Regions from separate parts of the Serratia sp. K1WW1 genome, predicted to be linked through region 2. Evidence: predicted binding sites of a transcription regulator. Region 2 holds the regulator's gene; each other region holds the start of a gene.
What was found. The regulator Fur, encoded in region 2, represses iron uptake genes when iron is present. The targets are predictions, from matches to a motif close to ATAATAATGAGAACNACTATCAA.

Region 1: the regulator Fur is predicted to act here: its motif matches at 1,681-1,703, upstream of ACX9GU_RS07960 (Nramp family divalent metal transporter).
Region 3: the regulator Fur is predicted to act here: its motif matches at 1,200-1,222, upstream of feoA (ferrous iron transporter A).

Annotation. Positions count from the first base shown of each region.
Region 1 covers NZ_CM147697.1:1,742,605-1,745,873, reverse strand. The annotation lists gene ACX9GU_RS07965 (DUF2502 domain-containing protein) at 1-56, shown strand, start outside; gene ACX9GU_RS07960 (Nramp family divalent metal transporter) at 404-1,642, opposite strand; gene ACX9GU_RS07955 (NupC/NupG family nucleoside CNT transporter) at 2,021-3,208, shown strand.
Region 2 covers NZ_CM147697.1:4,299,043-4,302,311, forward strand. The annotation lists gene ybfE (LexA regulated protein) at 1-141, shown strand, start outside; gene fldA (flavodoxin FldA) at 345-884, shown strand; gene fur (ferric iron uptake transcriptional regulator) at 1,210-1,656, shown strand; gene ACX9GU_RS19480 (beta-N-acetylhexosaminidase) at 1,839-3,269, opposite strand, start outside.
Region 3 covers NZ_CM147697.1:5,623,456-5,626,724, forward strand. The annotation lists gene ACX9GU_RS25600 (Hsp70 family protein) at 1-561, opposite strand, end outside; gene feoA (ferrous iron transporter A) at 1,354-1,578, shown strand; gene feoB (Fe(2+) transporter permease subunit FeoB) at 1,654-3,269, shown strand, end outside.

The DNA of each region.
Region 1 (3,269 bases), 2.6 Mb from region 2:
AGTATCATAAGAACAAGCATCATCACAAACATCATCATCACGATCATGATGATTGACCCCTCACCCCAACCCTCTCCCACAGGGAGAGGGAGCTGTCTGGAGCTTTTGATTAGCTCGTACTGCTTCGGAAAGTGATGCAAGAAGAAGAAAGGCTGGGTAAAGGATGCTAAGTGTTCAACATGCCTCCGGTCTATACACTCCCACAGGGAGAGGGAGCTGTCCGGCGTCGTGAATTAGTCTGTGCTGCTTCGGGAAGTAAGGAGTAAGAACAAGAAAAGCGAGATATTACGCAACGTAATCAATCTGTAATAGGCCAGTTGCTGAGGATCAATGCCATTATTAAGTTGTAGCACATTCAGTCCCCTCTCCCTGTGGGAGAGGGCTAGGGTGAGGGGTAACGCAATTAAAACAGGCTACTGATCAGCAGATAACCGTTGAGCCCAACCACCACCAACACAATCAGTTTACCGAGATTCTGGATCAGACGACCGTTGACCATATCCCCCATCAGTTCACGGTTGCCGGTAAACGCCAGCAGCGGCACCAACGCCAGGGCGATACCAAAGCTCAGCAGCACCTGGCTCAAAACCAGAATACGCGTCGCATCCATCCCCATCATGATGACAATAAACGATGGCATCATGGTGACCACGCGCCGTACCCAGATAGGGATATAGAAGCGGACAAAGCCCTGCATCACCACCTGCCCCGCCAAGGTGCCTACCACGGTAGAAGAGAGACCTGCTGCAACCAGGCTCAGGCCAAAAATGGTGGCCGCCGCATTGCCGAGCAGCGGCTGCAAGGTCAGGTAGGCTTGGTCGAGATCGGTAATGCCGCTGTGGCCGTTGAAATGGAATGCGGCAGCGGCGGTGGCCATCATCGCCAGGTTAACAAAACCGGCAATAGTCATGGCGATCGCCACGTCCAGCTTGGTGGCCGAATAACGTTCGGCTTTAGAGTCTTCACCTGCGGTCTGCGTCAGCGAGGAGTGCAAATAAATCACATGCGGCATGATGGTTGCCCCTAACACCCCCGCAGCAAGAAACACCGCGTCACCATTCGGTAAATCCGGGATCGCCATCCCTCTGAGCAACCCGCTCAGCTGCGGCTGAGAAAACACCAGCTCCACGATATAGGCCATTGCCACAAACAGCAGCAGGCCGCCAATCACCAGTTCCAGTGGCTTTTGCCCGCGTTTTTGCAGCATCAGGATCAGGAAGGTGGCAATGCCGGTGAGGACTGCCCCCTGTAACAGCGTTACCCCCAGCAGCAGTTTGAAACCGATCGCGGCACCGATAAACTCGGCCAAGTCGGTGGCCATCGCGATAATCTCCGCCTGCACCCAATAGGCCCATACGGCCGGGCGCGGGAAGCGATCGCGGATATGTTCAGCAAGGTTTTTACCGGTAGCAATACCGAGTTTGGCAGACAGCAGTTGGATCAGCATCGCCATGACGTTGGCCCAGACCACCACCCACAGCAGCGTATAACCAAAAGAAGCGCCAGCTTGAATATTAGTGGCAAAATTACCGGGGTCGATATAGCCGATGGCGGCGATAAAGGCAGGCCCCATCAGAGAAAGTTTGATCTTTCTGGACGGGCGGCTGGAGGACGTATTGTTAACCGCGCGACTGTTCAGCATAGCGAAAACCCTTACTAATTTAGCTCACCTTCATCTTTACCCAAGTGATAATGATTATCAAGTGCATTTGCAGCGATAATGGTTATCTCTGCGATAGCCAAAAACGAAGGTTTTATCGAACAGATCGCCTGAAATCCTGGCGTTTCCATCTACTCTAGATCACAAGGTTCAGAGCGGATCACGCTTGATAATAAAAGTAGCACAAAAATGCCACGAACACGCATATTTATTAACATCTTGATCTTTGGTGCTTTGCCGTCATAGATTAGGACTATCTCCACTATGATTTTCCATATTTGCAATGAATGTCTCGTTTTTAAACTTGGCGTTACATAAAATGACAACCGAAATTCAGCCTGCCTCAAATTTGGAGCAAACATGTCCCATATTGCGCACTTTGCGTTAGCGTTAGTGGTGGTTGCGATCCTGGCCCTGTTAGTATGCCGCGATCGTAAAAACATCCGCATCCGCTATGTTATTCAGTTGTTGGTTATAGAAGTGTTACTGGCCTATTTCTTCCTGAACTCGGAAGCAGGTTTAGGCTTTGTAAAAGGCTTTGCAGCAATGTTCGACAAGTTGCTCGGGTTTGCGGGGCAAGGGACTGATTTTGTGTTCGGCGGGATGGGTGATAAAGGCCTGGCCTTCTTCTTCCTGAAGGTGCTGTGCCCAATCGTGTTCATCTCTGCCCTGATCGGTATTCTGCAATACATCAAAGTGCTGCCGTTTATCATCCGCATCATCGGGACCGTGCTGTCTAAAGTGAACGGTATGGGTAAACTGGAATCCTTCAACGCCGTCAGTTCGTTGATCCTGGGCCAGTCTGAGAACTTCATTGCCTACAAAGATGTGCTGGGCAAGATGTCCGAAAAACGCATGTACACCATGGCCGCTACCGCGATGTCGACAGTTTCCATGTCCATCGTTGGCGCATACATGACCATGCTGGATGCCAAGTATGTAGTGGCGGCGCTGGTACTGAACATGTTCAGCACCTTTATCGTCCTGTCACTGGTCAACCCTTATGACACCAGTAAAGAAGAAGAGCTGCACCTCGGCAATCTGCACGAAGGCCAAAGCTTCTTTGAAATGCTGGGTGAATACATTCTGGCAGGCTTCAAGGTGGCGATTATCGTTGCCGCGATGCTGATTGGCTTTATCGCCCTGATTGCCGCGCTTAACGGCCTGTTCAGCGCCATCTTCGGCCTGAGCTTCCAGGAAATCCTGGGCTACTTCTTCTATCCATTTGCCTGGATCCTTGGCGTGCCTAAGCACGAAGCGTTGCAGGTTGGCAGCATCATGGCGACCAAGCTGGTTTCCAACGAATTCGTTGCCATGATGGAACTGCAGAAAATCGGTGCTGAGCTGTCCCCACGCAGCATGGGTATTCTGTCCGTGTTCCTGGTGTCCTTCGCCAACTTCTCTTCTATCGGTATCGTAGCCGGTGCGATTAAAGGGTTGAACGAGCATCAGGGCAACGTGGTTTCACGTTTCGGCCTTAAGCTGGTTTACGGCTCTACCCTGGTTAGCCTGCTGTCAGCGGCCATCACAGGCTTGGTTCTGGGCTAACAGCTTTAGAATCGACAAGTTCCAGTCTTAAGACGCCCGATGAAGTTTATCGGGCGTTTTT
Region 2 (3,269 bases):
TTACGGCGTGTGGAGCTGAAAATCAACGCAGACGCGGTAGATGCTCTCAACAAACTGGCCGACCAGCGCAATATCAGCCGCAGCGAATTGATCGAACAAATGCTGTTGGCCCAACTGGCAGAAGAACAGCCAGAACACTGATCTCTGCTGCCGCACGCGCGGCACGGCGTTAAGGATGACGCCAGATCGGTTCCACCTCCGCAGAGGCATCGCATAAACGCGATAAAACCTCAGGGCAAATTTCTGGCATGATACGCATTTACGGCTGAGCAAACCTGCCCTTGGCAGCGCCTCAGGCCGCGTTTACGCAACACATTCATTTGAATTAAAAGGTTATCTTTACTATGGCTCATGTAGGCATTTTCTTTGGCAGCGACACTGGCAATACCGAAAACATTGCCAAGATGATCCAAAAGACGCTTCAGCAAAAATTCGGCAACGACGTGGCAGAAATCCACGACATCGCCAAAAGCAGCAAAGAAGATCTGGCAGCGTTTGATATCCTGCTGCTCGGTATCCCAACCTGGTACTATGGTGAAGCCCAGTGCGACTGGGATGATTTCTTCCCGACGCTGGAAGACATCGACTTTAACGGCAAGCTGGTGGCGCTGTTTGGCTGTGGCGATCAGGAAGACTACGCGGAATATTTCTGCGATGCGATGGGCACCATCCGCGACATCATTGAACCACGCGGTGCGGCCATCGTCGGCCACTGGCCAACCAAAGGCTACCATTTTGAAGCCTCCAAGGGTCTGGCAGACGATGATCACTTTGTCGGGCTGGCCATTGACGAAGATCGTCAACCTGAGCTGACCAACGAACGTGTAGACGCTTGGGTCAAGCAAATCAGTGAAGAGCTGAGCCTGGCCGAGATCGTCGGCTAAGCCTCTGCCCCGGCGGATACGTAACACATGGTAGGGGCGCCGTATAGCGCGCCCTTCTGTTATCGGCATCACGGATTAGAGCAATAGAAGATACAAGTTTGTAACTTCCTACCTCGCCACGGTAGACTGAGACATCGGTTTATCCCATCCATCAAAGCTTTGCATGATTACCCTGGTAAAGTGCAAAGATAGGTTTGTTAACAACCGGCGGTTTCTATTTGCAGCAACCGGTTCTATAATGAGACGCAATTAACGCTTTGTGCCAACCGATGCCATAGGCGAGAACGCCTCAACTTGATTAGCATAGTAACAGGACTGAATCCGCATGACTGATAACAACTCCGCATTGAAGAAGGCTGGCTTAAAAGTCACTCTTCCGCGACTCAAAATCCTGGAAGTCTTGCAGGATCCGGCATGCCATCACGTCAGTGCGGAAGATCTGTACAAAAAACTGATAGATATGGGCGAAGAAATTGGCCTGGCCACGGTATACCGCGTGCTGAACCAGTTTGACGACGCAGGTATTGTGACCCGCCACAATTTTGAAGGTGGCAAGTCGGTTTTCGAACTGACTCAGCAGCACCACCACGATCACCTGATTTGCCTGGACTGCGGCAAAGTGATCGAGTTCAGCGACGAATCCATCGAAGTGCGTCAGCGCGATATCGCCAAGCAACACGGTATCAAGCTCACCAACCACAGCCTGTACCTGTACGGCCACTGTGAAACCGGTGATTGCCGCGAGAACGAAACGCTGCACAACAAGAACTGATCCTGGTCCGCCAGAACGCGAAAACCGCCTACACGGCGGTTTTTTTATGCCTAAATGACAGATAAAAAAATCCCCGGACAGGCCCGGGGAAAAATATCCACTCAATTATCACAATTGCAGTTTGCTCTCACCTAGCACTATCTCCGCCCATCTACCGACACGTAGGCGGGCGGAGTTCTCACTTACGCTTTCACTGGCTCGGCACGGCTGAAGCGTTTGCCATCCGGGCTAATCGCGCGGATTTGCACATCACCCGCTACCGCAGGGCGCGCTTTATCGTCATAACGCTGCCACTGTTTGCCGCCGTCGGTGGAATATTCAATTCCCAGGCCCGGCAGAGCAATATTTGCCTCCAACTTGCCACCGATGATGCGTGCACCTGGGACCGGCAGGCGATAGCCCACACCCGCTTTATCCATCTTGGCCAGCTCACGTTGGCCAATCAGGTTGGCAAAGCGCAGCCAGTCCTTATCAAGGGTTTTGGTATCGACCTGATGGGTTTCGCCGCCTTTGTACTCACGGCCAGCTTTATAATCCTGCTCCCAGCTGGCGCGGTGCCATGCACGTTCTGCAAGCGACACGGCACGTGGGTAAATCATGTATTCCATCTGCTGGTCGGTACGCACCACTTCGCTCCACAGTTGGGCGGAAAGACCATAGGCGCCCGGCCATGGTTTGTCGCTCTTGGCGGTGAAGTGGTTACCGTCACGGTCAACCGAGGTTTCGGCGTTCTGCGGCAGGTTGTTCGGCGCAAAGCTGAAGATCTTCTGCTCGTCGCTGAAACGGGTGCCCCAGTAGTAACCGTGCTCGTCCGGGCTGACTTCATACGGGAAGTCCATATAGACGTAGTCCGGGTTAGAGATCACCACGTCATAACCCTTGTTCGCCCAGTCGTTAGCCGAGTCGAAGCCACCCCAGTACAGGGTATCCCAGAAGTTCACCGCCACATGGTTGGTCGCGAAGGCCTTCGAGTCTTTGGCATCTTTCAGGCCATCTTGCCACGCCTGCATTCTGTCAATACCGTGCGCTTTCACCAACTGGCTGACTTCCAGACCGAAGTAGCTCGGCAAGTGTTCCATATCTTCCACTTTGCCGTCTTTGATGATGGCCTGGCAAACCTGCGACTTGGCCCACGGCTTGTCTTCTTTGCTCAGATCAAGGATGCCCTTGCCCGCTTCCGGGTTTTTCACGTCGGTATAGCCAGCGCCCAGACGGATGTTCTTCGCTTCGTCCCCACCAAAGTGCCAGGTTTTCAGCGGTTGACCGGCCTCTTTGTGCATCTGGGCCACTTCACCAATCACTTTGTCCACGAAGTTCTTGGACGAATCCAGGCATGGATTCAGGTAGCTCTGGCGGTTGAAGTATTGCACCGAGGTGGTGTTGGAGGTATCGGTCGGATCCACCAGGCGGAACTCGTTAGCCTCTTTCTCTTTCCCTTCGGCAAGCAGTTTCTTGTAGCGAGCTTCCATAGAAGTAATCGCCGCACGGGCGTGCGCCGGCATGTCGATCTCAGGGATCACTTCAATCTGGCGTGCCTGAGCATATTTAACGATATCGATATAGTCCTGACGGGAGAAGAAGCCGCCGTGTGGTGCCGGGCCAGAGCCGTATTG
Region 3 (3,269 bases), 1.3 Mb from region 2:
TTCCAATACCGTGACGTCAAAAGTGCCCCCGCCCAGATCAAACACCAAAGTACGGCCAACCCCCTGGGTGTGCAGGCCATAAGCCATCGAAGCCGCAGTCGGTTCATTAATCAGCCGCACCGCATTTAAACCGGCCAGCTCGGCGGCAAAACGGGTCTGCTTACGTTGCTCATCGCTAAAATAGGCAGGGACCGAAATCACAACGTCGCGGATCGGCTGGCCAAGAAAACTCTCTGCGTCTGATTTCAGCGATTTCAGCACGATGGCCGATAGCTCTGGGGCGTCAAACGTCTGCTGGTCCAGTTTGAATTTCTTCTTGCTGCCCATGTAACGTTTAAACAGCGCTGCCGTCTTTTGCGGGTGGGTCGTCAGGCGAGATAACGCAGAGCGGCCAACCAATATTGCCCCGTCTTCATCAATGCTGACGACCGAGGGGGTAAGAAATTCATTGAGCGCATTGGGGATTAAGCGCGACTCCCCGTCTTGCCAGACACTGATGAGGCTATTGGTGGTGCCTAAATCGATGCCGATTGCCGGGGTAGCGTCATGCTGCTGTAACATCGTCCTGACCTCGTAGAGAAGGATGCTTGCTGCGCCTGATGCTGCCAGTACAGCCGTATTAAGCGCAGCAACCTAGTCCATGATGGGGGGTTTTATTATCGTTAGATATTAACATGATGGTATTACATAGCTCATCGCCATGGAATTTTTTTGCTCGAAAGCCATGTTCTACTTTAGTTGAAAAATTTAGCCAGTTGCTCGTTCCCCTGGCTCTCATCTTTTCTTGCGCCACCGGTAGCGCCACCCCCGACAATTTTGACCTACCGCAATAAAATGGCGATTATTTTGCCACCCGGTTTCGAGCTATCGCTTAAAGCCCGCACTCCGGTAAAAATGCTCCGTTGTTAACACCCTTATTAACACCACCTTTTCAGTCCGTCGATTGTGCCGTAAACACAAATACTTACCCCTCTCATTTACAGCAGGCGATGTTGCCAGATCTGCGCCATAAAACTTTCAGCCACGCCAATAGAGCTACAACTGTTTCATCACCGCAAGAAGATGCACAAATTTGCAACTTAATTAACCTGTTGCGCTCATTTGCAGAGCGTTTGGCTTAGTGCTAAAACTAATGCAAGCAAACCGTCTTAGCTCAAATGTGACGACACTTACAATTACCCACATATTCTGTATTGAATACGATAATTGTTATCACTATGATTCTGCGTATTCCTTGCTGCGCTTTATGGTTCGGCGCTCTTGGCCCCATACACCTTTTCGCAGGTTGTCTGGGCAGCAAATGTTCTGAAGGTGGCATTCCTGTGGGAATGCTCAACGCATTGAGAAGGCAATATGCAGCTGCTTCCTAAACATACCTATAAAATCACTGGCTTCTCCAGCGAGATTAGCCCGGCCTACCGCCAGAAATTACTGTCGCTTGGCATGCTGCCCGGCTCGCAGTTTGACGTAGTGCGCGTGGCACCGCTAGGCGACCCGATAGAAATAAAAACTCGCCGCGTTAGCCTGGTACTGCGGAAAAAAGATTTAGACCTGATCCTGCTAGATAGCCAACCGTAACGCGCTGTCCCCGCCTCAGGCAGTTGCCGTGTGCAAACGCGGCCGATACTTAATTCACTGATATCAAGTTGGTTTATGAAAAAAATCACTATTGGCTTAATCGGTAACCCGAACTCGGGCAAGACGACGCTGTTCAACCAGCTCACCGGGGCGCGCCAGCGGGTCGGTAACTGGGCCGGGGTGACGGTTGAACGTAAAGAGGGCCAGTTTACGACGCCGCAGTCGCAGGTCACGCTGGTGGATTTACCTGGCACCTACTCGCTCACCACTATCTCCGAACAAACCTCGTTGGATGAGCAGATCGCCTGTCACTACATCCTGAGCGGCGATGCGGATATGCTGATCAACGTGGTCGATGCCTCTAACCTGGAACGCAACCTCTACCTGACGCTGCAACTGCTGGAGCTGGGTATTCCGTGCATCGTGGCCTTGAACATGCAAGATATTGCCAAGAGCCAGAATATTGAGATCGATGTCGCCGCCCTGGCCGAGCGCCTTGGCTGCCCGGTGGTATCCATGGTTTCTACCAAGGCCGACGGCATTGGCCTGCTGAAACAGACCATCGACAATCACCGCTTCAATGAGTTAAAAGCGCTGGTGGCCTATCCGCCGCTGCTGCTAGACGAAATCGCTACGCTGACCGAGGCCATGCCTCAACAACTGCCCACCGAACAACGCCGCTGGCTGGCGCTGCAAATGCTGGAGGGCGACATCTACAGCCATCAGTTAGCCGGGAACGCCACCGATCTGCTGGCTCATTCCAGGCAAGCGCTGCAACAGCAGCAGCAGGAAGATCCCGCGCTGGTAATTGCCGATGCTCGCTACCAGTCGATCGCCACTATCTGCGATGCGGTCAGCAACTCCAAGCTGGCGTTGCCAAACCGCCTGACGGAGGTACTGGATCGGGTGATCCTCAACCGCTGGCTGGGGGTGCCGATCTTCCTGCTGGTGATGTACATCATGTTCGTATTGGCGATCAACATCGGTGGCGCACTGCAACCAATCTTCGATCTCGGTTCGGCGGCCATCTTTATCCAGGGCATCCAGTGGGTCGGTTATACCCTGCATTTCCCGCAGTGGCTGACCGTCTTTCTGGCGCAGGGCGTGGGCGGCGGTATCAATACCGTGCTGCCGCTGGTTCCCCAGATCGGCATGATGTATCTGTTCCTGTCATTCCTGGAAGACTCCGGCTATATGGCGCGAGCGGCATTTGTGATGGACCGCCTGATGCAGGCGCTCGGGCTGCCGGGTAAATCCTTTGTGCCGCTGATCGTCGGCTTTGGCTGTAACGTGCCGTCCATTATGGGCGCACGCACCTTGGATGCCCCACGTGAACGCCTGATCACCATCATGATGGCCCCCTTTATGTCCTGCGGCGCGCGTTTGGCAATCTTTGCCGTATTTGCCGCGGCCTTCTTCGGCCAGGACGGCGCGGGCGTGGTGTTCTCACTGTATATGCTCGGTATCGTGGTGGCGATCCTCACCGGCCTGGTGCTGAAATACACCATCATGCGCGGCGAAGCATCGCCGTTCGTGATGGAGCTGCCGGTTTATCACGTGCCGCATCTGAAAAGCCTGCTGCTGCAAACCTGGCAACGCCTGAAAGGTTTTGTGCTGCGCGCCGGGAAAGTGATCGTGATTGCCAGCATCTTTATTGGCGGCTTGAACAGCTTCTCGTTCAGCGGGCAGCC